Regions from separate parts of the Thalassospira sp. MBR-102 genome, predicted to be linked through region 1. Evidence: riboswitches for the same ligand, from Rfam matches in the RefSeq annotation. Region 1 holds a riboswitch; the other holds the start of a gene.
The links. A riboswitch is a leader RNA that binds a small molecule or an ion and turns the genes downstream of it on or off. The one in region 1 is predicted to bind glycine.
Positions count from the first base shown of each region.

Region 2: it holds a riboswitch for glycine, as region 1 does, so the genes downstream of both, gcvT (glycine cleavage system aminomethyltransferase GcvT) here and ABIE64_RS14205 (L-serine ammonia-lyase) in region 1, are expected to answer to the same signal.

Region 1 is NZ_JBEPTC010000008.1:32,559-43,464, forward strand. It holds gene ABIE64_RS14175 (glutamate-5-semialdehyde dehydrogenase) at 1-799, shown strand, start outside; gene ABIE64_RS14180 (nicotinate-nucleotide adenylyltransferase) at 796-1,404, shown strand; gene rsfS (ribosome silencing factor) at 1,459-1,848, shown strand; gene rlmH (23S rRNA (pseudouridine(1915)-N(3))-methyltransferase RlmH) at 1,930-2,388, shown strand; gene ABIE64_RS14195 (hypothetical protein) at 2,491-3,147, shown strand; gene ABIE64_RS14200 (dihydrofolate reductase family protein) at 3,154-3,687, opposite strand; gene ABIE64_RS14205 (L-serine ammonia-lyase) at 3,840-5,255, opposite strand; glycine riboswitch at 5,326-5,453, opposite strand; glycine riboswitch at 5,457-5,556, opposite strand; gene gpmI (2,3-bisphosphoglycerate-independent phosphoglycerate mutase) at 5,831-7,423, shown strand; gene ABIE64_RS14215 (murein hydrolase activator EnvC family protein) at 7,401-8,750, shown strand; gene ABIE64_RS14220 (S41 family peptidase) at 8,747-10,051, shown strand; gene ABIE64_RS14225 (divergent polysaccharide deacetylase family protein) at 10,153-10,906, shown strand, end outside.
Region 2 is NZ_JBEPTC010000002.1:116,639-127,544, reverse strand. It holds gene ABIE64_RS04070 (ethylmalonyl-CoA mutase) at 1-1,364, shown strand, start outside; gene ABIE64_RS04065 (putative bifunctional diguanylate cyclase/phosphodiesterase) at 1,388-3,787, opposite strand; gene rnhA (ribonuclease HI) at 4,034-4,477, opposite strand; gene ABIE64_RS04055 (homoserine kinase) at 4,484-5,458, opposite strand; gene ispH (4-hydroxy-3-methylbut-2-enyl diphosphate reductase) at 5,491-6,438, opposite strand; gene ABIE64_RS04045 (hypothetical protein) at 6,665-7,249, shown strand; glycine riboswitch at 7,486-7,609, shown strand; glycine riboswitch at 7,613-7,715, shown strand; gene gcvT (glycine cleavage system aminomethyltransferase GcvT) at 7,773-8,885, shown strand; gene gcvH (glycine cleavage system protein GcvH) at 8,976-9,347, shown strand; gene gcvPA (aminomethyl-transferring glycine dehydrogenase subunit GcvPA) at 9,351-10,706, shown strand; gene gcvPB (aminomethyl-transferring glycine dehydrogenase subunit GcvPB) at 10,703-10,906, shown strand, end outside.

The DNA.
Region 1 (10,906 bases):
CTTCCATTCATCCCGCGCGATTTTTGACTGCATGCTTGCCGGTATTCTCGATGCCGGTTTGCCCGAACATGCGCTTCAGATGATCCCGGTGACGGATCGCGCCGCCGTTGGCGAGATGCTGAAACTGTCCGATTACATCGACGTCATCGTCCCGCGCGGCGGCAAGTCGCTGATATCGCGCATTACCGATGAAAGCCGGATTCCCCTGTTCAAGCATCTGGAAGGGCTTTGCCATACCTATGTCCATGCCAGTGCGGATGTGACCAAAGTCGTCGATATCGTGGTGAATGCCAAGATGCGCCGGACCGGCATTTGCGGTGCGACCGAAACCATCCTGATTGATCAGGTGGTTGCCGATGATCTGTTGCCGAAAATTGCCGCTGCCCTTGCCGACAAGGGATGTGAAATGCGTGGCGATGCCAGCGCGCAAAAGGCAGACACCCGCATCCTGCCTGCCACGGACGATGATTGGATCACCGAATATCTTGATGCCATTGTGTCGATCAAGGTCATCAATGGCGTCGAAGAAGCGGTCAACCATATCAACACATATGGATCGCATCACACCGACGCCATTTTGGCCGAGGATACCGATGCGACCGCGACGTTCCTCAATGGTGTTGATTCCGGCATCGTGATCGTCAATGCATCGACACAGTTTGCTGATGGCGGCGAATTTGGCATGGGGGCCGAGATTGGCATTTCGACGGGCAAGCTGCATGCACGCGGCCCGGTCGGAGTCGAACAGCTGACCAGCTATAAATACATCGTGCGCGGCACCGGCCAGACCCGCCCATGAGTTTTTCGACGCCCAGAAGTCATAGTGCCCCGCCCCGCGTCGGATTGCTGGGCGGGTCGTTTAACCCGGCGCATGAAGGGCATCTGCATATATCGCTGGAAGCCTTGAAAACCCTGCAACTTGATGCAGTCTGGTGGCTGGTGTCGCCGCAAAACCCGCTCAAGCCCGCCCAGGGTATGGCCGACCTTGCCGACCGGTTCGATTCGGCGCTGATGATGGCAAAGCATCCCCGCATTGTTGTTTCTGCAATTGAATCAGAACTGGGAACCCGTTATACGGCCGACACTCTCGCAGCCTTGCAGCGTCGTTTTACCCGAACGCGGTTCGTATGGCTGATGGGGGCGGACAATCTGGCCCAGTTTCATAAATGGAAATGGTGGGACAGGTTGATTTTGCGCGCTCCCATTGCGGTTCTTGACCGCGAGGGGTATTCTAACAAGGCATTGTCCGGGACGGCAGCCAAGCGTATGGAACGCTGGCGCATCCCATCGGACAGGGCGGGTTTGCTGGCCGATCTCGATGTTCCGGCCTGGGTTTACCTGCCAATAAAGCGCCATCCGGCTTCTTCGACCGCAATCCGCGCCGAAGGCAGATGGCAGGTTTGACCGGCGGGAGTTCCCCGGATCCGAAACGGATCGGGCTCTCTTGCGTAAATTGAGGTGGCGACCATAGGTACCGCAAAAAAGACTCTGACCCCGGGCGAGCTTCTTGCCCTTATCCAGAGCACGCTAGAAGATGACAAGGCCGAAGACCTTGTCACCATTAATCTGATCGATAAAACCTCCCTTGCCGATCATATGATCATTGCAACCGGGTCATCCTCCAGACGGGTGGCGTCGATGGCAGAGCATATTGTCGAAAAGCTGAAAGAAGCAGGTCAGGGCCGTGCCCAGGCCGAAGGCAAGGAACAGGGCGACTGGGTTCTGGTTGATGCCGGCGATGTCATCGTCCATCTGTTCCGCCCGGAAGTTCGCGCTTTCTACAACATAGAACAGATGTGGGGCGTTGAAAATCCGGCGCTTAAACAGCAGGCGGCGCGACTGTATTAATACAGTCCGCCCCGGTTTGCCCTGACCACCGCGGGGATTGGCCATCGGTGGTCCCCATGCGGGCGGAGCCAGATCGGAAAGATGCAAATTACCCTTGCTGCGGTGGGCCGAATGAAAAACGGCCCCGAGAAAGATCTTTTTGACCATTACGCAACCCGCCTGCGCTGGCCCTTTGCCGTGCGAGAAGTCGAAGAGAAGAAAAAGCTGCCCCCCAATCAGCTTAAAGACCGCGAGGCGGAGCTTTTACTGGGCGTCATCCCCGAAAATGCCTTTTTGATCGCACTTGACGAGCATGGCCGCGAATATGGCTCCATCGATTTTGCTGCAAAGCTTGAAGGCTGGATCGATCAATATGCCGGAAATATCGCCTTTGCCATTGGCGGGGCCGACGGCCATGGGGACGCTATCAAAACACGCGCCAATACGCTTTGGTCACTTGGCAAGGCGACTTGGCCCCATATGCTGGTGCGCGCCCTGATTGCCGAGCAGCTTTTCCGCGCCCATGCCATCCAGACCAACCATCCATATCACCGGGAATAATCCCCAAAGTCACCAAAAGCATTGGTTCCCCCACTCTTGGATAAGTTGTTTCAAATTTTGTCCATGGGTATTTCTCTATCTGTTTGAGTAGGGGAATTAACGATGCAAAACAGATACTTAAAGATTGCCGCCGTTATCGGTTTGGCAATGCTGACCGGCGCGTGCGCAGCTTCGCGTAGCGTTGTCGAAATTCAGGAACCGGCCAAAATTGAGAACCCGGCGACTGGGCCGGCCGTTAAAATCGTTTCGGTCGAAGACAAACGCCAATTCGAGATTGATCCATCAACACCGGATATCCCGTCGCTGTCGAATGACGAGATTGATGATGTCACCTTTACATCGCGTGCCTATGCCCGCAAACGCAACACCTATGGAATGGCACTGGGGGATGTTTTGCTGCCCGAAGGCAAAACTGTTGCCGATGCCGTCAACAAGGCAATCTCCAACGGCTTCAAACAGGCCGGATACCGTGTTCTTGAACCGGGGGACGCCGAATATGACAGCGCCGACGCCGTCGATGCCGACCTGATTAAGTTCTGGTCATGGTTCGAACCCGGTTTCTGGCAGGTCACGGTGCATAATAAGTCCGAAGTGACGTTGAAGGGCAACGAACTGAACAAGGGCGAACCGGTTACAGTCACCGACAGCTATCAGGAAAAGATGCAGATGGTCCTCGACAGCGACTGGCAAAGCAGTGCTGTTAATGCCCTACGCGAACTTTCATCAAAGATTGCCGAAAAACTGGAAACGCTTAAGTAACCGGCTTTAACGCAAATCATACTGCATGCGCACGACACCGGACTTGTAGTGCTCCGATGCCACCAGTTTCGGTGTCGTGCCCACAGCATCCCGGCCAAACAGCCGGATGCCATCTCCCAGAATTTCGGGGATGATGAACATTTCAAGCTGATCGACAAGGCCGCCAAACAGGAATTGGGTCACAACACTGGCCCCACCGACGATCCAGATATCGCCGGTATCGGACCTGTCATCGCGAAGCTGGCTTGCCAGTTCCACAAGACTACCGCCATAGGCCTCTGTATTGGCCGGGCGGTTATCGGGCAAATCGCGCGATGTCAGGACAATCGTGCGGCGATCTTCATAGGGCCAGTCACCAAATTCCATCACCTGATCAAAGGTTTTTCGCCCGATGATCAGTGTTCCCACGGTGCCCAGAAAGCCCTCGAAATCGAACTCGGCCGGATCGAATTGATCAAGCCAGTCAACAGCACCATTGGCGCGCGCGATATAGCCATCCAGACTGACCGCGATATAGATGCGGAACAGTTTCTTTTTCATGCTTTGCCCAACCTGTTCGAGGTCTTTGCCCCGTTTTTGATTTCTCAATGATATCAGATTGCAGGCGCAAGGTGGCAAGAATCGGGCCGGATGAAAAACACCCCCGAAACGGCGGCTTCGAGGGTGTTTGGTCGGTATTTCAAACTGTCAGCTCAACATTCGACCACGTTGACATTGACCGCCAGCCCGCCCTGGCTGGTTTCCTTGTATTTGCTTTGCATATCAATGCCGGTCTGGCGCATGGTTTCGATTACCTTATCGAGTGACACGGTATGCTGACCATCACCGCGCATTGCCAGACGGGCAGCATTGATCGCCTTGACCGCCCCCATGGTGTTGCGTTCGATGCAGGGTACCTGTACCAGACCGCCAATCGGATCACAGGTCAGGCCAAGGTTGTGTTCCATGCCAATTTCGGCGGCGTTTTCAACCTGTTCGGGGGTACCGCCCATGACGGCACAAAGCGCGCCTGCCGCCATTGAGCAGGCCACACCGACCTCCCCCTGGCAACCGACTTCGGCGGCAGAAATCGACGCACGCTTTTTATAGATCGAACCAATGGCCGCCGCCGTTAACAGGAATTCGCGTATTTTCCCCTGTGTCACATTGGCCCCGAACCGTTCGTAATAGCGCAGCACGGCGGGAATAACACCCGCCGCCCCGTTGGTCGGGGCGGTCACGACGCGCGAACCGGCAGCATTTTCTTCGTTAACCGCAAGGGCATAAAGATTGACCCAGTCGATCACGGTCAACGGGTCCTTAAGCCCCGCTTCTGGCCGTTCCGTCAGTTCAAGGTAAAGTTTGCGCGCACGCCGTTTGACATTCAGCCCGCCGGGCAGGATGCCATCGGTTTTGCAGCCACGCTCAATACAATCCATCATCGCGCGATGCACGCGGTCGACAAATTCCTCGGTCTCGGCAGGTTCACGCCAGCTTTTTTCGTTTTCGGCCATGACTTCGGCAATCGACAGCTTTTCCTTTTTACAGATCGCCATCAGTTCATCGGCCGAGGAAAAAGGATAAGGCAGTGTGATATTATCGCCGGAATATTCCGCCCCGCGATCATCGCCCGAGACGATAAACCCACCCCCAACCGAAAAATATTCCTGTTTGTGCAAAACAACACCGTCACGGTCAAAGGCGGTGATCCGCATGCCGTTGGGGTGTTCGGGCAGGCTTTCGGTCATATGGAAAACAAGGTTGGTATCCCGGTTGAAGGCAACCGGATACGCGCCGTAAAGCTGTAATGCGTGATCTTTATCAATCGCATCCATTGTCGGTGCGATCCGGTCGGGATCAACCGAACGCGGTCGTTCCCCCGAAAGCCCCATGATCACCGCGGTATCGGTGGCATGGCCCTTGCCGGTCAGGGCAAGCGATCCGTAAAGATCGACAATTACCGAGCCGATTTTTTCCAAAAGATTCCGGGCTTCGAGTTCCAGACAGAACCGATAGCCCGCGCGCATCGGGCCGACCGTATGCGAACTCGATGGGCCGATGCCGATGGTATAAAGATCGACAACGGAAAGATTAACGTCTTGCGGACGCTGCTTATTTTCTTCGGTCAAATGGGCCTCCCACGGCTCTTTGTCATGCGGATCAATGCCACATGACGTTATAGAACCGGTGTCTTGCCCCCTCTGTCCCTTGACCTGAGATTGTGCGCCCTGTTGCCAAAAACAAAGAAGTCTTTGACGCCATGGCTTCATCCTTCGGTGGAAATATGGTGCCGGGCATTGGCCCCGTACCGCTTTCTCTCTCCAGAGCCTCAATCCGCAACGGTCCATCTGCCTGAGAGTTTTCGGGGCTATTGCTCCTTCGGCGCCGATCTGATCGCGGGATCAAAGCGGGCTCTCCCATCGCGGTTATTCGAGGTATCACCGTAACGCCCGAGATTACAGGCAGGTGATGATCCTTGTCAAAAAGCGACTTTGCAAGCGCACAAAAAATACCCGGTCGGAAGGCTGTTCAATACCGGCATTCATGATAGATTGCGCGTTGAAAATGCTATGATTGGCAGCGTCTGATGGCGGACCCACCGCGCCCGGCGTCTTTGTACGGATGGCAAAATTGCCGGATAATAACCATCTTTACCGGTAATTCAGCCTTTTACCTTATTTCGTGTACTTTAGTTCGTGGGATTATGATTGTGACTGTATCAAATACCGTAAAGCGCCCGCGTCCGGTGGTGCTGTGCATTCTGGATGGCTGGGGTTATCGCGAGGAAAGCAAGGACAATGCGGTTGCATTGGCCAATACCCCTGTTTGGGACGCGCTTTATGCCAACAATCCGACCGGCTTTCTGAAAGCCTGCGGTCTTGATGTCGGCCTGCCCGAAGGACAGATGGGCAATTCCGAAGTCGGCCATATGAATCTTGGTGCCGGCCGGGTTGTGATGCAGGAACTGCCAAAAATTGACGAGGCTGTCAAAACCGGTTCGATCGCCGATACCGATACCGTCAAAAAGGTTATCGCCAAGCTGAAAGAAAGCGGGGGCGTCTGTCATATCGCCGGGCTTCTGTCCGAAGGCGGGGTGCATTCCCATCAGGCCCATATGGCGGCCCTTGCCAAAATCATCGCATCGGCCGGTGTGCCGGTAAAAATCCATGCCTACCTGGATGGCCGCGATACCGCCCCCAAAAGTGCCGCCAAATTCCTTGAAAAATTTCGCGCACTAATTGGTGATGCCAATGTTGAAATCGTGACCGTCACCGGGCGCTATTACGCGATGGACCGCGACAATCGCTGGGAACGCGTCAGTCAGGCCTATTTCACGATGGTAAAGGGCAAGAATTACGCCGATGGCCGCACCGCTGAAAGTGCCGAAGCCGCAATCAGGGCAGCCTATGATGCCGACACCACGGATGAATTCGTTCTGCCGACCGTGATTGGCGATTATGCCGGCATGAAAGACGGCGACGGGCTTTTGATGACCAATTTCCGGGCCGACCGCGCGCGTGAAATTCTGGCCGCGATCTGCGCACCGGACTTTGACGGGTTTGACCGTGGCACCCCGATCAGATTTGCCGTGCAGGCCGGTATGGTTGAATATTCATCCGACCATGCAAAATATATGGATGCGATCTATCCGCCGCAGGTGTTGCCAAATATCTTTGGTGAAGTCGTTTCCAGGGCTGGCATGAAGCAGTTGCGCATCGCGGAAACCGAAAAATATCCGCATGTGTCCTTCTTCTTTAACGGCGGCGAAGAACAGGTTTTCGAGGGCGAAGACCGTATTCTGGTGCCATCGCCCAAGGTCGCGACCTATGATTTGCAGCCGGAAATGTCGGCCCCGGAAGTGACCGAAAAGCTGGTGGCGGCGATCAGGGCTGAAACCTATGACGCGATCATTCTGAACTTTGCCAACCCCGACATGGTCGGCCATAGCGGCATTTTGTCCGCCGCGATGAAGGCCGCCGAAGCGGTCGATACCTGCCTTGGGCAGGTTGTTGATGCGGTTAAATCGGTGGGCGGCGTGATGTTCGTTACCGCTGATCACGGGAACTGTGAGATGATGGTGGATCCGGAAACCGGCGAGCCGCACACCGCGCATACGCTTAATCTGGTGCCGACCATTCTGGTGAATGGACCCGAAGGCGCGACACTGGAAAATGGTCGCCTGGCCGACGTGGCACCGACTTTGTTGCAGCTTCTCGGGCTACCGCAACCGGCGGAAATGTCCGGCAAACCGTTGATCAAGGGTTTGAAAGGGAATGATGCGCTTCTTGCGAACTGATCTGCGTTCCAAGACCGCCCTGCCTGCGCTGGCTGTGATTGCAGCCATGATCGCGGGCGGGGCAGCGCCGTCTTTTGCCCAGTCGCTACGCAAGGTCGACAGTCAGCTTGATAAACTTGAAAGCCAGCTGTCAGAGCAGCAAAAGCAGGAAGAATTCCTGGCGCGTAAATCGCGCGAACTCTGGACCGAGGAACAGGCGCTTCAATCCGAAGCCATTTCGGTCGCCAGACGCGCCCAGCGCCTTGAAACAACCCTGACCGATCTTGAAGATCAGCTTGCCGAACTTGAAGTGCGCGAAAAGCGGGCCGCCACCAGCCTTGAAGACAAAGCCGGGCAATATGCCCGCATCCTGATGGCCTTGCAGCGTTTGTCGACCACCCCGCCCGAAGCTGTGATCGCCCTTCCGACCAGCCCGCAGGATACATTGCGGTCAGCCATCCTGTTAAAGGCCGCCCTGCCCGGTGTTGAACAGCATGCGCGCGATTTGCGCGCCGAGCTTGAAGAAATTGGCACCCTTCGCGAAGACATCCGCACGCGCCGCAGCGAAATGGCAACCGCCACCAAAGAATTACAGGCAGAGCGCCAGTCACTGGCCGCCCTGCTTAACGAAAAGCGCAAACTGCGTTCGGAAACCGAGGCCGAGGCCAAAATGGCATCGCGCGCCGTCAATGAACTGGCGACCGAGGCAAAATCATTGGGCGATCTTCTGGAAAGCCTGAAAAAGCGGGCGGAAGGCGTTCCCGAACCCCGCATGAAACCGGAACGCCAGATCGCCAAGCGCACGGAACCCAAACCGCCCCCGGCCCCATCGACAATTGCCAGAAACGAGCCGCCCGCCACCCCTGCGGAAAAAACAGCCCCTGCCAGCAAGGCACCATCGGCAAATGATGAAGAGCTTTCTGTCGGCAGTTCGATCACGCTGGCACACGGACAATTGCGTATGCCCGCAAGCGGAAAGGTCGTTACATTGTTTGGTGAACGGTCCCGCGGACCGGACGGACTGGCGGTTACACATTCCAAAGGGATCGAGATCGACACACGCCCAAACGCGCAGGTCGTATCGCCCTTTGACGGCAAAGTTGTATTCGCCGGGCCCTTCCGTGGCTATGGCCGCCTCTTGATTATCGAACACGGCGAAGGATACCATAGCCTTATCGCTGGTTTTGATCGGCTCGACAGTGTGGTAGGACAATATTTGTTGGCGGGTGAACCTGTTGGAATAATGGGTGAATTATCGCCTAAACTCTATCTGGAGATGCGCCATGACGGTGAAGCGATCAATCCGCTTCCCTGGCTGGCCTCGAAAAACGGCAAGGTAAGTGGATGAAAACCTCTCGATTGGCAGTATTCGCACTCGCTACCGGCATGACTTTGGGCCTTGCTTCGCCCGCGCTGGCGCAATCTTCACCAACAACATCAGCCGAAACCTATCGGCTGCTGAACCTGTTTGGCGATGTGTTTGAACAGGTGAAATCGAAATATGTCGAAGAAGTCGATGACAAGCAGCTGATCGAAGCGGCCATCAACGGCATGCTGACATCGCTTGATCCGCATTCCTCCTATCTGAATATGGATAATTTCGAGGAAATGCAGGTCGATACCCGCGGCGAGTTCGGCGGGCTTGGTATTGAAGTCACGATGGAAGAAGGCTTTGTCAAAGTCATTTCCCCGATTTATGACACGCCCGCCGAAAAGGCCGGTTTGCAACCCGGTGACTTCATCACCCATATCGACGGCAAACCGATCCGTGGTCTTGGCCTGAACGAAGCGGTTGAAATGATGCGCGGCAAGGTCAATACGGACATTATCCTGACCATCATGCGCAAGGGTGAAACCGCACCGTTTGATGTCACCCTGACCCGGGCCGTGATCAAGATCCAGTCGGTTAGATCCGAAGCAAAGGATGATGTCGGATATATCCGCATCACCAAATTCAACGAGCAGACCTTTAGCGGCCTGCAACGTGCGATCACCGAGTTGCGCGACCAGATCGGCCCGGAAATCAAGGGCCTTGTGATTGACATGCGCAACAATCCTGGTGGTTTGCTCGATCAGGCGATTTCGGTTTCGGACGCCTTCCTTGATAAGGGAGAAATCGTATCAACCCGCCCGCGCGATACCGAAAATACCGAACGTTACAATGCCCGTCCGGGCGATCTTGCCGACGGACTTCCCATGATCGTTCTGATTAATGACGGTTCGGCATCCGCATCCGAAATCGTTGCCGGTGCCCTTCAGGATCACCGCCGCGCGGTCATCATGGGAACACGCAGTTTCGGCAAGGGATCGGTTCAGACAATCCTTCCGATGCCCGGCAATGTGGCACTGCGTCTGACCACGGCTCGCTATTACACGCCGTCGGGCAAATCGATCCAGGAAGTCGGCATCGTGCCTGACATCATTGTCCCGCAGGCCCGTGTCGAAAGCATCGAAGCCGCCCAGCGCCGATCCGAAGCCGATCTGAATGGTGCATTGCGCAACGAGGATGAAACCATCAGCAACGCCGAAAGCGATGCCAATGATCGCCGCAATGCTGCCGAGGAAATAGCGCTGGAAGATTATCAGCTGTCCCGTGCACTTGATATGATCCGGGGCATCGCCCTGTTCGCACCCCGCCCGCAAGGGTGAGGTGCGATCCGCAGACCGAAAGAGACTGACCTTTCGTGATCAGGAAACTCATAAAATCCTTACGGTTTGGCCGAAAGAAGGAACGGGGTCCTCTTGATGACATGGGCAATCCTGAAACAGATGATGTTTCAGACGCTCTGTCGGACGAGGATCTTCCCTTTAACGAGCTGCCGATCGAGGTTCAATGGGAACGTCTGCCCAAGCATCCGCCATCACGGCGCTGGTGGCTGTCAAAACTCCTGATCATTGCGCTGTTTTTAAGCCCGATTGCCGCGGCGGGTGTCGGACTTATCCCGATCCTTGATCCTGAAACCGGCTGGCGGCTGTTTCATCTTGGATCACCCAAAACCATCGTCGCCGTTCCCGGGACCGAGCGCGAGCTTCAGGAAGAAATCGCCAAAGGTGTGCGCGACGTCGAAGAACGCACGCGCGCCGAGCAGGAAGCACTGGCCAAAGCCGCTAGTGATCCCAACAATCCGCAAAGTGCCGAAGACATCGCCAGACAGCTTGAAGGCGTTTCAGATCTGGTTGGCACCCCCGGTCAGGAGGGCGCAGTGGATGGCACGACAACACCAACCCCGGAAGAACTCGCCGCCCTTGCCGAAGAAGGCGCACTTGATCAGCCGATAGAACCCGATCCCCTGCGCCCGGCTCCGCTTCCTGGTCTGGATGAAGAAGGCAGTTTCGGTCGTATTCCGCGGATTGCCGATGATGGCACGACGCCGTTTGATGCCTATAAACGGCCCTTCGAACGGGTTGAAGGCCAGCCCTATGTCGCGATCATCGTGACCGGTATAGGCCTGAATAGCACCAGAACGAAGGCGGCAATCGAAGATTTGCCGCTGAACATTTCGC
Region 2 (10,906 bases), on a different contig from region 1:
TTGTGACCGAGATTTGCAAGATGCGGGCATTTTGCGAATTGTGGGATGAAATCACGCGGGATCGTTATGGCATTTCCGATGAAAAATATCGCCGGTTCCGCTATGGCGTGCAGGTCAATTCGCTTGGCCTGACCGAACAGCAACCCGAAAACAATGTGTATCGCATCCTGATCGAAATGCTGTCGGTGGTGCTGTCAAAGAATGCGCGCGCGCGTGCCGTGCAGCTTCCGGCGTGGAACGAGGCCCTTGGCCTGCCGCGCCCGTGGGATCAGCAATGGTCGCTGCGCCTGCAACAGATCATGGCCTATGAAACCGACCTTCTGGAATATGACGACCTGTTTGACGGCAATCCGGCGATTGAACGCAAGGTCGGATTGCTTAAGGACGGTGCACGCGAAGAACTGGCGAAAATCGATGCCATGGGCGGGGCGATTGCCGCAGTCGATCTTGGTTACATGAAACAGGAACTGGTGCGGTCCAATGCGCGCCGTCTGGCCGATATCGAAACCGGGCTGACCAAGGTGATCGGTGTGAATGCCTATACCGAAACCGAAGCATCACCCCTGACATCGGGGGAAAAATCGATCCTGACGGTCGATGACATGGCCGAACAGGAACAGATTGAAAAACTGAAAGAATGGCGGGCCGGTCGCGACCCGGCCGCGGTTGCCAGAAGCCTTGCCGATCTTGAAGCCGCCGCCCGCGAAGACCGCAACATCATGGAAAGTTCGATTGCCTGCGCCCATGCAGGCGTCACGACCGGGGAATGGTCCGAAACGCTGCGTCAGGTGTTTGGTGAATATCGTGCGCCGACCGGCATCACATCGATGATCGTGACCGGGGATGCAGACGATATCAAAAAACTGCGCAGTCGCGTGGACGAGGTTTCCGAAAAGCTTGGCGAACGCATGAAAATGCTGGTCGGTAAGCCGGGGTTGGATGGTCATTCCAACGGGGCGGAACAGATCGCGGTCAAGGCGGGCGATGCCGGGATTGACGTGCTTTATGACGGCATTCGCTGGACACCTGATGAACTGGTGCGCAATGCCATCGACGAAGGCGCGCATGTGATCGGGCTTTCGATCCTGTCAGGGTCGCATGTGCCGCTGGTGCGCGAAGTGGTCAATGGACTGCGCGCCCACGGGGCGGGGCATATCCCGGTTGTTGTTGGCGGCATCATCCCGGATGCCGATATGCTTGTTCTGCGTCAGATGGGGGTATCGGCGGTTTACACGCCCAAGGATTACCAACTGGTGCGGGTGATTTCCGAAATTGTCGATCTGGTGGATCGCAAGTCAACCGAACGTCCGGCCCCGCGTAACATCGAAGGCAAGCCGGAAGGGGCCGGAACGGCGATTTATTGATTGCGGCGGTTTTGCGGATTTGCTCAGCTCTTGACGGCAACCCGTGCTTGTTCAGTGCCGTGGCGTTCAAGAACCCAGCTTTCAAAGGTTGCGGCGGGCAACGGTTTGGCAAACAGGAAGCCCTGAATGAAGTCGCATCCCTTGTCGCGCAGATATTCGTGCTGCTCGACTTCTTCGACACCTTCGGCGACGACTTCAAGATTAAGGCTGTGGCCCAATCCGATCACCGCATCGACAATTGCCTTGTCATCCATATCGACATGGATGTCGTTGACAAACGACCGGTCGATCTTGATCGACGAAACCGGGAAACGTTTCAGATAGTTCAGGGATGAATAACCGGTGCCGAAATCGTCAATCGCGATGCGCACGCCAAGGGCCTTAAGCTCGTTCAAGGTTGAAACGGCCTTTTCCGGGTTGTTCATCAGGATCGATTCAGTGATTTCAAGTTCCAGCGTACCATCGGGCAGGCGGGTCTGATCCATGATCTGGGTGACGGAACTGACCAGTTCGGCATCCTGGAACTGTGCCGGTGACAGGTTTACCGCAATGCGCAGGCCCGGCAGACTGGTTTCGCGCCAGATTTGCGTCTGTTTGCAGGCCTTGTTCAGAACCCATGCGCCCAGCCGGTTGATCAGGCCGCATTCCTCGGCCACCGAAATGAATTCGCCCGGCAGGATCAGACCACGATCCGGGTGGTGCCAGCGCACCAGTGCCTCCGCGCCGACAACCCGCTCGGTGCGGCAATCGATTTTCGGCTGGTAGTAAAGTTCAAGCTGGTCATATTCCAGCGCGTTGCGCAGATCTTCCTCGATCGTTTTGCGTTCCTTGACCCTCTCGTGCATCGACGGCAGGAAGAACCGGTAATTGTTGCGGCCTTCGGCCTTGGCGGCATACATCGCCATATCGGCGTTTTTGACCAGTTGTTCGGGGTTTTCGCCGTCTTCGGGGAACAGTGTGATACCGACACTGGCGGTCGAATGCAGGCGAATGCCACGGCAATCGAATGGCTGGCAAAGTTCATCGATGATGCGCTGGGCAAGGGCAATGGTGTCTTCGATATTCTGAACATCGGTCTGGATGATGGCGAATTCGTCCCCGCCAAGGCGGGCGGCGGTATCGGAATCACGGATGATGCGCGACAGGCGCTGCCCCATTTCCTGGATCATCAGATCGCCAACGTCATGGCCAAAGTGATCGTTGATGTCCTTGAACCGGTCCAGATCGACAAACAGAACCGTGACCCCGCGCTGGAACCGGCGGGCGGATAGCAATGCCTGACGCAGACGGTCAAGGAACAGGGTACGGTTCGGAAGGCTGGTCAGCACGTCATGCACGGCCAGATGGCGCATGCGGGCTTCGGTCTGTTTGCGTTCGGTAATGTCGGTATAAGTCGCAACGTAACCGCCACCGGGCATCGGGTTGTGGTCAACCTGAACGACCCGGCCATTCGGGCGGGTGCGTTCCATGCGATACGGTTCGCGACGGCGCGCAATCGCAACGCGGTCGGAAATCAGCGCCTGAATGCTGACATCGCCATATTCGCCGCGTTCGGCGTTATAGCGCAGAATATCGGAAAGCGGCGTGCCTTCCTTGACCAGATCGCGCGGCAGGTTCAGCAATTCGATATAACGTTCGTTCCAGACCATCAGGTTCAGGTCCTGATCAAACAGGCATATCCCCTGACCGATATTGTGAAGGGTCGCTTCCAGAAGGGCCTGTTTACGCTGGGCTTCTTCCTGTGCCTGTCCCTGCAGGGCGACCATTTCGTTATATTCGCGGATCAGAAGGCCCAGTTCGTCCGAACTGTTCCATTCCACCGGGCGGCGCAGACGACCATGTTTGGTCATGCGGATGGAATGCAAAAGCCGGTTCAGCGGTTCCTTGATCGAACGCTTGTTCGCGATCAGAAGGCTTGCGGCAACAACCGCAATCAGCAAACCGAACAGGATCATGTCGATCACCATCCGGCGGAACAGCAAATCCTGAACGCGGGCTTCTGTGAAGTAAATCACAAGCTCGCCGACGTCATGACGCACATTATTGCGTTCAAAGAACACGCGACGCGACAGGCGCAGGGTATCGTTCAGCTCGGATTGTGATACGCCGGTATGGGCGAATTCTGTGCCATCGGCCCCCAATGCCTGCACCGCGACAATATCGCGATCCCGGCTCATGGCGTTCAGGGCTGATTCGATATTGTCGACATCAAGATACCAGAACGGTGTTGCCAGAACGCGGGCATTGATATCGGCGGTTTGTTCGATTTTCTCGTTCAAATCATCGCGCAGAACCGTGTAACTGACGTATCCGAAGACAACGAACAGGGCGAGGGAGAACAGGGAAACCAGCGGCAGCGCGATGAAAAGCAATCGGCTGCTAAGCGACTTCCGTTGTAAAAAGCCGTACGATCCGCGCGACAAGCGTATTTCTCCTCGGCACCCACTATCGACTAGTTAATGGCAACCATACTCGACCTTCGGGTGGGCTCCAATACCCCTAAGACTGTGCTTACTCAATCTGGAAGTCAGCCCAAAAGCAAGTTTGATTTCATTTTTTTCATATAGCATTCACAAAAAGTAATTCGACCCATCTATTTTGGATCGAAGTCCAGCAGCTTCAAGGACTTGTCTACCAAGTTTATTTTGTTTTTCTTATTTAGGATGCGTTTATTTTGGTACGGCCTGACGGGCGAGTTCGTCGCATCGTTCGTTTTCGGGGTGTCCGGCGTGACCTTTGACCCAGTGCCATTCAACTTTATGCGTTTTAAGAGCTTCCAGAAGCCTTTGCCAAAGCTCGACATTTTTGACCGGCTTTTTGTCGGCCGTTTTCCATCCGCGTTTTTGCCATCCCCAAATCCACTTGGTAATTCCGTCCCGGACATAGCTGCTGTCGGTATAAATGTCGACGATGCAGGGGCGTTTCAATGCTTCAAGCGCACTGATCGCAGCCATCATTTCCATACGGTTGTTGGTGGTTTCGGGATCACCGCCCGACATTTCCTTTTCCACGCCATTAAATCGCAGGATCGCGCCCCAGCCACCGGGGCCGGGATTGCCGCTGCACGCGCCGTCTGTGTAAATTTCGACGCGTTTGTCGTCCGTTCCGGTCATATAATTCTATTCCTCGCCCAGGCCATAGGCACTGGCACTGTCGATCCGTTGATGAAAGCGCAGTTTATTGATGTATTCGCGTGGGTTTTTCGGTGTGACCAGCGCATCCTTGGGCGTATTGATCCAGTCATAAAGACGGGTCAGCAGGAACCGCAGCGACGCCCCGCGCGCAAGGATCGGAAGGGCGGACAGTTCATCATCGGACAATGCGCGCACCTTGCCATAGCTTGACAGAAGGTTGCGGGCCTTGGTGACGTTAAAGCTGTTATCGGGTTCGAAACACCACGCATTCATGCAGATCGCAATGTCATAGGCCAGCAGATCGTTGCACGCGAAATAGAAATCAATCAGGCCGGAAACGTCGTCCTTGCCGGGGAAGAAAAACACATTATCCGGGAAAAGGTCGGCATGGATTACGCCTGCGGGCAACTGATGGGGCCAGTTGGCTTCGAGGAAGGCCAGTTCATCCTCGATCAGTTTTTCAAGACCGGGCTGAACGCCATCGGCATCGGCACGGCAGCTTTCAAACAGCGGACGCCAGCCCTTCACACTTAGCGCATTGCCAAGATACATGTCGAAATCCTGACCGGCGGTGTGCAATTGCGCCAGCGCGGTGCCAAGCCCCATGCAGTGATGGGGCATGATCCGGCGCGGCGACATGCCGTTCAGGAAGGATGTGATGGCGGCCGGACGTCCGCACAAACGGCGTAACGCAACCCCGTCCCTGCCGTGGATCGGTGTCGGGCAGTTCAGTCCCTTGGCCGACAGATGATCCATTAGGCCCAGATAAAAGGGTAGATCATCCGGGTTCACGCGCTTTTCATACAGGGTCAGGATGAAGGATGCCTGATCGGTCTGAAGCAGGAAGTTGGTGTTTTCGACGCCCTCGGCGATGCCTTTGAACGAAATCACGGTGCCGATATCGTATTCGGCGACAAAACGGGCGATATCTTCGTCAGAAACGTCGGTATAGACGGCCATGGGATATCCGGATTTCCTGCATCAGAGCTGGGTTAGCTGGCAAGCTGGCGGGGCAGCTTGAAGGTGACGTTTTCGTTGGTCAAAGTCAGGGTTTCGACCGTGACGTTATAACGTTCACGGCAGGCATCAATGACTTCCTCGACCAGAATTTCCGGGGCGGATGCACCTGCGGTAATGCCAAGGGTCGAAATGCCTTCGAGTTTTGACCAGTCGATATCCTTGGCGCGTTCGACCAGAACCGAACGGTCACATCCTTCGCGTTTCGCGACTTCGACCAGACGGTTCGAGTTCGACGAGTTTGGTGCACCCAGCACCAGAATGGCATCGGCGTCGGTCGCGATCAGCTTGACCGCGTGCTGGCGGTTGGTGGTCGCATAGCAGATGTCTTCTTTCTTTGGGACCTCGATCGCCGGGAAACGGCCTTGCAGGATCGAGATGATCCTGGCCGTATCGTCCAGCGACAGGGTGGTCTGGGTCACAAACGCAAGGTTTTCGGGGTTTTCGACCTGAAGGTTTTCGGCGTCTTCTTCGGTCTCGATCAGGGTCATGCTGCCCGGTGGCAACTGGCCCATGGTGCCGATGACTTCGGGGTGACCGGCATGGCCGATCAGAAGAATATGTTTGCCGTCCGCATGGTGGCGTTCCGCACCACGATGGACCTTGGACACCAGCGGGCAGGTTGCATCAAGATATTCAAGCTGGCGGTTTTCGGCGGCTTCGGGCACCGATTTCGGCACGCCGTGCGCGGAAAAGATCACCGGAACCCCGTCCGGGACGCTATCGAGTTCATCGACAAAAACCGCACCCATATCGCGCAGGCGGTCGACCACGAATTTGTTGTGGACGATTTCGTGGCGGACATAGACCGGCGCGCCATACTTCACCAGCGCCTTTTCGACGATCTCGATCGCACGATCCACCCCCGCACAGAAACCGCGCGGGTTGGCAAGGATGATCCGAAGGTCGGCTTTGTCAGACATGATACGGGTCCGAATGTTCATGATGCGCGACACCAGCCGCGATTATTCAAGTGTCTTCGTTACATAACCCGCCAGCACCGGACGTGCAATGACAGACACCATGCAAAGATGGATGTGGATGCATGTATTGGTGGCAATTGTTGTGAATGCACTGATTTCAAACGGAAGCGGGTTGTGTCGCCATATCGGAGCGAATAGACTGCGCGCGGCTGTGCCCGGATCGGGCATGACAGCGAATTTGACCAGTTCTATAGAGGCTTGGATGACGATTGCGAACGGACTGCGGCGTGTTTGTGCATTGGGTTTGGTGTCGTTTGCCGGTTTTCTGGCAGCGTGTGGCACGTTCGAAGAACAGCCGGTCCCGGCATGCCCGCGTGCCTTCCTGCCCAATGATACCGCCCGTCTGGTGCAGTTCAATGGTCAGGGCAAAGACCTGACCGATGTTATCCTTGAAGCCGAATTTGCCGGATATCTGGGCGATTGCGGCTATGACCTTGAAGAAAAGGTCCTGAACGTTGTCATCAGCCCGGTGATCAATGCCGAACTGGGCCCGGCAGCGCAGGGACGCAACGCAAAACTCCAGTATTTCGTGGCACTTAAGGACCCGTCCGGCGAGTTTATCCAGAAAAATCTGTTTGATGTCGACATGGTGTTTCCGAGCAATTTGAACCTGGCGCGCTATCGCGACGAGCAGGTGACTTTGAACGTGCCGCTGGATGATGTCTGGGCCGGTCCGGATTATGAAATCTATCTTGGTTTCCAGCTGAGTGCCGACCAGCTCGACTACAATCGACGCTTCGGAAAAAATTAATAATCCGGCCTATTATTCATTTTTAGTGAATAATCAAATCCCGCCCGCATCGCGTGGCGGGATTTTCGTTTTTGGACAAAAGTTCGTTTTCGGTAATCCTCATACAAAAGAATGGACATTTGCCGGAGGGACTAAAAAAGAGCTTTTAATCCTCATACTAATGGGTGGGGTCGAAAGGATATGATTTTTGGGGCTGGTCTGGTCGGATTCAAATCCGTATAAGGGGGCATACCCAAATGATCCCCGTGGGAGAGTGCCACGGTCTTGATCGATGCGTCGGATTGCATCGATAGGGATTGCGCGGACGCCGAAGGAGCAACCACCCCGGAAACTCTCAGGCAAACGGACCGCGGGGAGATGGGACTCTGGAAAGCAGGCGGCATCAGAAATCGATGTGCGCCTCGCCGAAGATGTAAGCAGACCGGTATCCAAACCGGCTGTGATTCTTTCAGGCTCCAAGACAGAGGGGGACGTGGTTGGCCACTGGTCGGCTATGTTTCTCAACGCCTGTCTGGAGACCTTGATGGCCGATCATCAAACCGAACTGCTGAAAACCGCCCTTTATGATTTGCATGTCGAACTGGGTGCCAAGATGGTGCCGTTTGCCGGTTACGGCATGCCGGTGCAATATCCGCTGGGCGTTATGGGCGAACATCTGCATACCCGTGCGAAGGCCGGTCTTTTTGACGTTTCGCATATGGGGCAGGTTCGCCTGACCGGCGAACATCGCGTCGCCGAGCTTGAAAAGCTGGTACCCGGTGATATCGCGATTCTGAAACCCGGCCGCACCCGTTATTCCGCCTTTACCAATGACGATGGCACGATCCTTGATGACCTGATGATCACCAATGCGGGCGACAGCCTGTTTCTGGTGATCAATGCGGCGTGTAAGGATGATGACATTGTCCATATGCGGGCCAATCTTGATAACGGTGTGGAGCTGATCGAGATTGATGATCGCGCATTGATGGCGTTGCAGGGCCCGGATGCGGCCCGCGTGCTGGCACGGTTTGCGCCTGCGGTTGCCGATATGAAATTCATGAGCTTTGCCGAGATCGATATTGCCGGTATCGCGTGCTTTGTCACCCGGTCGGGCTATACCGGTGAGGACGGGTATGAGATTTCCGTGCCGAATGAGCGCGCCGAAGAACTGGCGCGCAAGCTTCTGGCCGAGGAAGAGGTCGAGGCGATTGGCCTTGGCGCGCGCGATTCGCTGCGTCTTGAAGCCGGTCTTTGCCTGTATGGCAACGATATCGATACCACGACCACCCCGGTCGAGGGTGACCTGAACTGGATCATCAACAAGCGCCGCCGCGAAGAAGGCGGGTTCAAGGGTGCGGATGTGATCCTTGATCAGCTTGCCAATGGGGCGGATCGCAAACGTGTCGGGATCAAACCCGAAGGCAAGGCCCCGGCGCGTGAACACACCCCGATCCTGAACAGTGACGGTGAAGAAATCGGCGAAATCACCAGCGGTGGTTTTGGCCCGACCGTGGATGGCCCGATTGCGATGGGATATGTCGCAATTGAATTTGCCGCCCCGGGTACCAAAGTCGATCTGATGGTGCGCGGCAAGGCACGCCCGGCGGAAATCGTCGAACTGCCGTTTGCGGCACATCGTTACTATCGCGGCTGATCATCAGAAAAAAAGAGTTCGGGCAGCGTTTGCGGCCCGCAAAAGATACCGAGATTTTAGAGACAACTGATCTTACAGGGACGAATTACCATGGCTAAAAAATTCTCGCAGGAACATGAATGGGTTGAATATGAAGACGGTGTCGCGACCGTTGGCATTACCGATTACGCCCAGCAATCGCTTGGCGATATCGTTTATGTCGAGCTGCCGGAAGTTGGCAAAAAGCTGACCAAGGATGGCGATGCGGCGGTTGTCGAATCGGTCAAGGCCGCCAGCGACGTTTATGCGCCGCTTGATGGTGTCGTTGTCGAAGCCAACGAAGAGCTTGATGACAATCCGGCACTGGTGAACGAAGCCCCGGAAAGCGATGGCTGGTTCTTCCGCATGGAACTTTCCGATGAGTCCCAGCTTGATGAGCTGATGGACGAAGCTGCGTATAAAGACTTTGTCGAAGGCCTTTAAGATATGCGTTATCTTCCGCTAACCAGTGCGGATCGCGCCTCGATGCTTGAAACCATCGGGGCCGGGTCCGTTGACGAGTTATATAGCGACGTGCCCGAAGGCGCGTTGCTGTCCGAGCCGGTCGATCTGCCATATCATCTTGGTGAATTGCAGGTCGAACGCGACATGGCGAAACTGGCCGCCAAAAACATGGGCACGGCCAGCGTGCCGAGCTTCCTGGGCGCGGGGGCGTATCGCCACCATGTTCCGGCCACGGTCGATTACATCATCCAGCGTGGTGAGTTTCTGACGGCCTATACCCCGTATCAGCCGGAAATCGCACAGGGCACGTTGCAGTATCTGTTCGAATTCCAGACCCAGGTGGCATCGATCACCGGCATGGATGTGGCCAACGCATCGATGTGGGACGGGGCAACGTCGTGCGCGGAGGCCGTTCTGATGGCGTGCCGGGCCACGCGCCGCAAGAAGGCGGTTCTGTCGGGTGGCTTGCATCCGCATTACCGTGAAGTCACGGAAACCTATTGCCAGTATAGCGATACCGAAGTTGCCGGTCGTGACGGGCACCCGGAAAAGCAGGCAACCGCGGATGAGCTTGACGATCTGATCGATGATCAGACCGCGTGTGTGGTTGTCCAGTATCCGGACGTGTTTGGCCGTATTCAGGATCACACCAAGCTTGCGGATGCGTGTCATGCCAAGGGTGCGCTTTTGATTGTGGTGTTTACCGAGGCCATGGCCTTTGGCGCGGTCAAGTCACCGGGCAGCTTTGGCGCGGACATCGTCTGCGGCGAAGGCCAGTCGATTGGTAACAACCTGAATTATGGCGGCCCGTATGTCGGGCTTTTTGCCACGACCAGCAAACTGGTACGCCAGATGCCCGGCCGCCTGTGTGGTGAAACGGTCGATCAGGATGGCAAGCGTGGTTTTGTTCTGACACTTTCGACCCGCGAGCAGCATATCCGCCGCGAAAAGGCGACATCGAACATCTGCACCAATTCCGGGCTGTGTTCGTTGGCCTTTACGGTGCATATGAGCCTTCTGGGTGAAGACGGGTATCGTGGTGTGGCAACACTTAACCATGAAACGGCGTGCAAGACCGCCGATGCGATTGATGCGGTACCGGGTGCGGAAGTGGTCAATGACAGCTTCTTTAACGAGTTCACCGTCAAGCTTGCCAAACCGGCAGCCGAGGTGGTCGAGGCACTGGTTGCCAAGGGTGTTCTTGGCGGCGTTCCGTTGTCGCGCCTGTATCCGAACCGTGACGATCTGGGCAATTACCTTTTGGTGGCGGCGACCGAAACCAACACCGACGAAGACATCGCGGACCTTGCGTCTGCATTGAAGGAGGTGCTGGCATGAGCTTTACCACCCATACCGGTAACCGTGGACTTGTGCTTGAGGAAAAGCTGATTTTCGAGATGGGCGAACCGGGGCGTACCGGTGTTGACCTTCCGAAGCCAGCGGGCATCAAATCACGCCTTGGCGGCCTTGATCGCGATAGCGATGTCGGTCTTCCGGGCCTGTCCGAGCCGCAGGTGGTGCGTCATTTCACGCGCCTG